2 regions of the Ignavigranum ruoffiae genome follow, and region 1 is predicted to be linked to the other one. Evidence: predicted binding sites of a transcription regulator. Region 1 holds the regulator's gene; the other holds the start of a gene.
The links. Region 1 encodes LexA, which represses DNA repair genes until DNA is damaged. Its sites were predicted from a motif close to CNAACANNTGTTNG; they were not measured.
Positions count from the first base shown of each region.

Region 2: M0R79_RS05535 (replication-associated recombination protein A) is a predicted target of LexA. The motif match lies at 1,563-1,576, and genes of this name have one in related genera.

Region 1 covers NZ_CP096206.2:810,527-813,954, reverse strand. Annotated here, with positions in the region: gene M0R79_RS03995 (lysophospholipid acyltransferase family protein) at 77-703, shown strand; gene M0R79_RS03990 (YneF family protein) at 890-1,108, opposite strand; gene M0R79_RS03985 (DUF896 domain-containing protein) at 1,175-1,414, opposite strand; gene lexA (transcriptional repressor LexA) at 1,500-2,123, shown strand; gene M0R79_RS03975 (adenine phosphoribosyltransferase) at 2,407-2,919, opposite strand; gene recJ (single-stranded-DNA-specific exonuclease RecJ) at 2,915-3,428, opposite strand, start outside.
Region 2 covers NZ_CP096206.2:1,156,738-1,160,165, forward strand. Annotated here, with positions in the region: gene M0R79_RS05525 (cysteine desulfurase) at 1-260, opposite strand, end outside; gene M0R79_RS05530 (cysteine desulfurase family protein) at 267-1,415, opposite strand; gene M0R79_RS05535 (replication-associated recombination protein A) at 1,700-2,983, shown strand; RNA gene ssrS (6S RNA) at 3,083-3,273, shown strand.

The DNA of each region.
Region 1 (3,428 bases):
AATCATCCCTCCAGACTAGCATGATAAATTATAAATTGATACAATGAGAATACTTTTGAAGAAAGGATAGCCAAACATGTACCATTTTTTCATTACTATTATATCAGGTCTATTTAAGTTATTAAATGGGCGACCGCTTATCCAGGGACTCGAGAATATCCCTAAAGACGACAGTGTCATCTTTGCAGCGACCCATCGGTCTGCCACTGATCCCTTCTATCTTGCCATTAATTTGAAAGACAGAACGATTGCTTTTATGGCTAAAGAATCAATTTTTAAATTTAAACCGCTGGCAGCATTATTAAAATCAGCCCATGTATTCCCAGTCAATCGGGATAAGCCATCGACCAAAGTCATTAAACACTCGGTCAAACTCTTAGCAGATGGACTTGACTTGGGTATCTTTCCCACCGGCTCTCGTTACTCCACAGAGGTCAAAGGGGGAACTGCCTTTATTCAAACTTTAAGCCACAAAGCGATTATTCCGGTATCCATTCAACCGCCAAGCAATTTCTGGCAATTTATCAGTCGTCGCAAAGCTCGCATCGCCTTTGGACCAGCCATTCCCTATATTGAAGGCAAAAAATATAAAAAAGCTGATTTGGCAGCCATTGATCAACAAATTGCTGAAGAGTTTGACCGCCTGGATAAATTAAATAATCCGGATTATAAATATATTCCCAAAAAGAAAAAGACAATGTAAAATATTCCACTTCGGCGGAGCAAGCCTTAACTGCAGCAGTTAGAATTTATCTTATAAAAGCAAAAAGAGTTGCCTACTCGAGCTAGCAACTCTTTTTCTTTTGGTTATGTTTACCCTTTTTCTGCCCTTTGAGCGAAAAATTGGCTTATTATATTTCTTTCCACAAAAATGAGTTTTCAAACAAAGCTATTTAGATTGCATCTTCATTGAAGCCATAATTTGTTTAACTTTCTTTTGTGATGGTTTTTGTCCCATTTGGGCCATCATTGTCATAATCATACGTTCATCAATCGGTGGATTTTCTTTAAAATAATCCATCATGTATTTACGTGAAATAAAGAATCCGCCAATCAGTCCTCCAATAAGGGCTAATAAAACAATCAAGATCCATACCCAAGTTTCCATCCTATCCCTCCTTCAATTAACATCTTAAATATTGTACTAAAAAATGAGTTTAAAACCAAGTAAAATTTAAGGTCGATGTAAGCCTTTATCTTTTTGAATTTTTTTGACTTTAGCCGAGGTAAGGTCATTTCCTTCAGAATCGACGATTTTTATTCCTTCGATATGATTGCGCATACCACGTCTGAAAGCTTGTAAGTACTCTTTACGAAGGGTGACTTGTTCTTTCAATTCAGCGTCAGTCAATGATTCGGTCTTTTTCTTTCGAGCTAAATAATTTAATCGATCCATCTTTTCTTTCTCTAACATAGAATCTCCTTTCAGCGAACATTTGTTTGCTTCATCACTTTATCTTTGTTATAATAACATTAAGAAATAGAAAGGTACAACGCTTATGACAAAAATTAGCCAAAAACAATTAAATATTCTTAAATCCATTCATGAAACAATTGAATGTAAAGGCTATCCACCAACCGTCCGCGAAATTGCCGCTGAAGTGGGTCTGGCTTCGACGTCGACGGTGCATGGCCACTTGTCTCGCTTAGAACAAAATGGCTTTATCAGTCGCGACCCCAGCTTAACCCGAGCCATTGAACTAACCGAACAAGGTTTTCAAGCATTGGGACTCAATCAGCAGCCAGCTTCGATTCCCCTATTAGGACGAGTTGCTGCCGGCAGTCCTATTCTTGCTGTTGAAGATGCCACCGACTATTATCCGATTCCCAGTCATTTAGAGAAATTTGATCCTGACGAATTGTTTATGCTTGAAATTAATGGTGAAAGCATGATTAATATTGGTATCCTCGATGGTGACTTGATAACCGTCCGTAAGCAGAGCCAGGCTAATAATGGGGACATTGTAGTTGCCATGACCATGGAAGATGAAGCAACCTGCAAACGATTCTATAAAAAAGATGGTTATTATATACTCCGACCTGAAAATGACTTCATGGAAGATATTATCCTTAATCAAGTCAGTATCCTAGGAAAGGTCGTTGCCTTATACCGAGAATTTTAATCGATATTTAGACTGATTAGAGGCTATTTTTCAATTTTATGATACGAGTCTCACTCAGTTCGCCTGATTGAAAGAGATTGAAGTCACCAATTTGTACCCTCCATCAACCCATCAACAAGAAAAATCCACTTCTTTCTAAGCCCTTGCCAACCAAATGGCAAGGGCTTATTTCGTGGATCAGTGAACCTTAAAGTATAGCTCAAATCATTCATTTAATAATTTACGCTAAAACACACTATCAACCAGTCTGACCAATGATAAAAATAGACTTTTCATCGCCGATTTAGTATTTCATTAAGGCTTTATATTGATAGCCTTTGAGCTTGTCTTTACCATTTAAGTCGACTAACTCAATTAAGAAGGCACAACCAGCGACAATCCCACCTAATTTTTCTACGAGTTCAATGGTCGCTTTCATGGTTCCGCCAGTAGCTAATAGATCATCAATAATCAGGACTCTTTGTCCGGGTTGAATAGCATCTTTGTGAATGGCCAAAATATCAGTGCCATATTCTAAATCATATTCCACTTCTATGACTTCGCGAGGTAGTTTGCCCCGTTTTCTGACTGGAGCAAAGCCAATTTCCAAAGCGTAAGCAACCGGGCAACCTACAATAAAGCCACGTGCTTCGGGTCCAGTCACAACATTTACTTGCAAATCTTTGGCATAGTCAACGATTTGTTGAGTTGCATAGGAGAAAGCTGGGCCATCCGCCATGAGTGGCGTGATATCGCGAAAGATGATACCCTCACTTGGATAATTATCAACACGGGCAACATAGTTTTTTAAATCAATCATTGATCTTCTTCCCTTCAAAATACTCTTTCACAACCTGCAAAGGTTGGAAATTTAATAACGCTTCAGCTTCTAGACTCGCTAGGTAAGTCTGGTAACTCGGTAAAGAGAAGATATCAATCTTCTCATGCTGGCTTGGATCTATATTCTGTATCCAACCATCCTTTATTGTAACAAATCCTGCTTCGAAAAACATCATAATCAAGACTTTCAATTGAATTACCGGTATATTTAAACGAGTTGATATCATCGGTAGGCTAGTCCGGATTGGATAAGCTTCTTGACTCATCTGCCATAGATAAAATTTCTTGACACTTTGATAGGTCGGATTACCTGCCAAATATTTAGAACCCTGATGATAACTCGCCAGAATAATCCGACGCCAAGAGTGATTTTCCAGAATTCTCTGTAAATCTTCGAGGCGCTTTGGCAACTGGAAGATGACTAAGTTTTCTAAATCTTGCCACTGAGATTCCAGAGTCTGCTCATTTAATAGTATGGCGCGACTA
Region 2 (3,428 bases), 350 kb from region 1:
TTATCTAATTTACTCACATCAATGCGCTTCAATTCATTATGGCTCACTGTGGCAATTGATAAGCCATCTAGGTCCTTGTTAACCATCACTTTAAGAATCAAACCTTGTTTATGGTCCACATTCATATCTCTTTTATAGACATGATTTCCTGAATTTGTCTTCATAAAACCATTATCTCTTAGAGTATATGCCTTACATGCTGGACTCACTTTAAATACTCGATCGAAACCTTTCAGCTCTGCTTCTTGTTGAAATGACATGACGTTTTACTTCCTTTCCAGTATTTCTAATAATATCTTGGTAAAAGTTTTAATATCTTCCATCGTTGTTTGATAACCATAAGAGATGCGAATGCTTTGATGCCAGCGATCACTCTGATCGGGATAATAAGCTTGTAAAACTGGGCTATCGGATACTGAGCCAGCTGAACAAGCAGATCCAGCTGAAACATAAATGTCCTTTAAATCTAATTGGATCAAAATTTGACTAGCTTCACGTCCAGGCAACCAAAGATTCAAAATATGATCAACTTTATCTGTCTCCACCCCATTCACTTCAAAGAGAATACCCTGTTCCGTCAAGGTGTCAACGATATATGTAGAATAGGTGTGGGCCTGTTTATTGGCCTGGTCTTGTTCCTTGGTAGATAAGGAAAGAGCGTGCACCATCCCTCGTATATAGGGTAAATTTTCGGTTCCAGAACGTAATTTTGCTTCTTGACCGCCACCGAACAATAAGGGTTTTAAGATCATCCGTTCATCCCATGGCCGATAAACTAAGAAGCCGATGCCCTTAGGACCGGCAAATTTATGAGCAGAGCCAACAAAACTCGTACAGTACTCTGCTACATCCTCTGTTGACAGATGCCCCATCATCTGAACCGTATCGACATGAAACCAAGGTATATTGTGTTCGCGAGCCGCTAAACCAAGATCTTTAATCGGTAAGCGAGTCCCTAATTCATTGTTAATTGCCATAGCAACCCAGCCAATCGTATCTGAGCTACTCGCAGCGATAAAATCATTGACTGTATAATTTCCTGCTGTATTAGGCTTCAAATAGGTCACGCGAAATCCATCCTGTTCTAAATGCTTTAGTACTTCAGAAACGGAAGGATGCTCAATAGCTGTCGCTACAATGTGTTGGCCAAAACCTAATTGCCGTGCTTGTTCAGCTTGTTGACGGAGGGCCCAATTATTAGCTTCTGTTGCTCCAGAGGTGAAATATATTTCATTCGCTGAGACACCTAATAGCTGAGCCATCTCTTCGCGAGCTTGCCTTAATTTTTGTTTGCTTTTTTTACCAATTTGATAAATTGAAGAAGGATTTCCATATTCTTCTTGTAAACTATGTTGAATCAATTCGATGACTTCTGGTCGAATCGGATTGGTTGCCGCGTAATCTAAATATATCATAATAGCCTCCTCCGTGATTACTAAGCCTATCCTACCATAAATTTGAAATATATTTAGTAGAAAAAAGATCCAAAAGGACCTTTACTCGTTTGAATCGACATAGTATATCATCTTTATCAATTAAATACTAGTCTTTTGTGAAAATTACGAACGAATGTGCGGATATTTCTGCTTATTCAGTTAAATGGTGTTTTAATCGTGTTTGACTTTTTATCGTGTTCAGAAATTCTATGCTATAATTTATTATTGAAAGAAATGAAACTTGCTAATCAAGGAGGGATTAAGTGCAAGAACCCTTAGCATATCGTATGCGTCCTCAGAATATTGATCAAGTCATTGGTCAACAACATCTGGTCGGATCAGGTAAGATCATTCGTCGGATGGTCGATGCCAACCGTCTCTCATCGATGATTCTCTATGGTCCTCCTGGGACTGGTAAAACCAGCATCGCTGCCGCTATTGCTGGGTCCACTCACCTCGCTTTTAGAACTTTAAACGCTGCCACCGATTCGAAGAAAGATATTGAAATTGTAGTCGAAGAAGCCAAAATGTCGGGGAGTGTCATCCTACTCTTAGATGAAATCCATCGGCTTAATAAGGTTAAACAAGATTATCTTCTCCCCCATCTCGAGAACGGACGGATTATCTTAATTGGCGCTACCACTGAAAATCCCTATATCGCCATCAATCCTGCTATTCGTAGTCGGCTACAAATATTTCAAGTTCATCCTCTTAGCCCTGAAGATATTAAGATTGGATTGCAAAGAGCTTTGGCCGATTCAGAAAGAGGTATGGGGCAATATTCGGTGGATATTTCTGAAGAAGTGCTGAATCATTTCGCCCATGTCAGTCAAGGTGATCTACGTTCGGCTTTGAATGCCCTTGAATTAGCGATTCTCTCGACCCAAGCCAATGACCAAGGAATGATTGTCATTGATCAAGAAGTGGCTGAAGAAAGTTTGCAACATAAGCGGATGGCCCACGATAAAGATGGCGATGCTCATTATGATGTGATTTCGGCTTTACAAAAGTCGATTCGCGGTAGTGATGTCGATGCAGCTATTTATTACCTGGCAGTCCTCCTTGAAGCTGGAGAATTATTAATTGCCTGTCGACGCTTATTAGTCATCGCCTTTGAAGACATTGGTTTAGCTAATCCAGCAGCCGCTCAGCGAACTGTGGCCGCAGTAGAAACCGCAGAAAAATTAGGTCTCCCAGAAGCTAGAATCCCTCTAGCTTTTGCGACAGTGGAACTGGCTTTAAGTCCCAAATCAAATACCAGCTATCGGGCCATTAACACCGCCATGGCAGATATTCAAGCGGGTCACTATGGCCCCGTACCGGAACACCTGCGAGATGCTTCCTATCAAGGAGCCAAAAAATTGGGACGAGGCATTGATTATAAATATCCCCATGATTATCCTGGCCACTATGTAGATCAACAATATTTGCCAGATGCTTTAAAAGATAAACAATATTTTAAAGCTGATCCCACGGCTAATTATGAGGCGGCTCTGCTAAAGATTTATCAGAATATTCAACAGAAACAAGCCAAAGACCAAACGTAATGATAGCCCTTACAAGGCGACACTATCAATCTTTGTTCTACTTGCTTGAGCAAAAAAACTTGCAAAGCAGACAAATTGTGCTACAATACAACCATAGAAAGTTGTCTGCGGTGTACGAGAGACACGTATTGTGTGGACCGAACAATTATTCTTATCTTGGGATCCTATGATCGAGTAACTATGACAAGCCTTTTACACTTGGACGTCAGAAACTACTTGTGGGGAGCCCACCTGTATATACATACAGGTTCAAGACATATGTGTTAAGAAACGGCACTACCGGATAACTTTACTAGTCGGCTTCGGCCGACTTTTTTGCTTGTTTGTCTAAATTCTCCGAATCACTTAGACTGATTTGAAGAAATTAACGTAAATTAACGGAATTTACGATTCCTATACCAAGCAACTTCAAGTAATTTAAGACTAAATAAGGCCAATATCCATT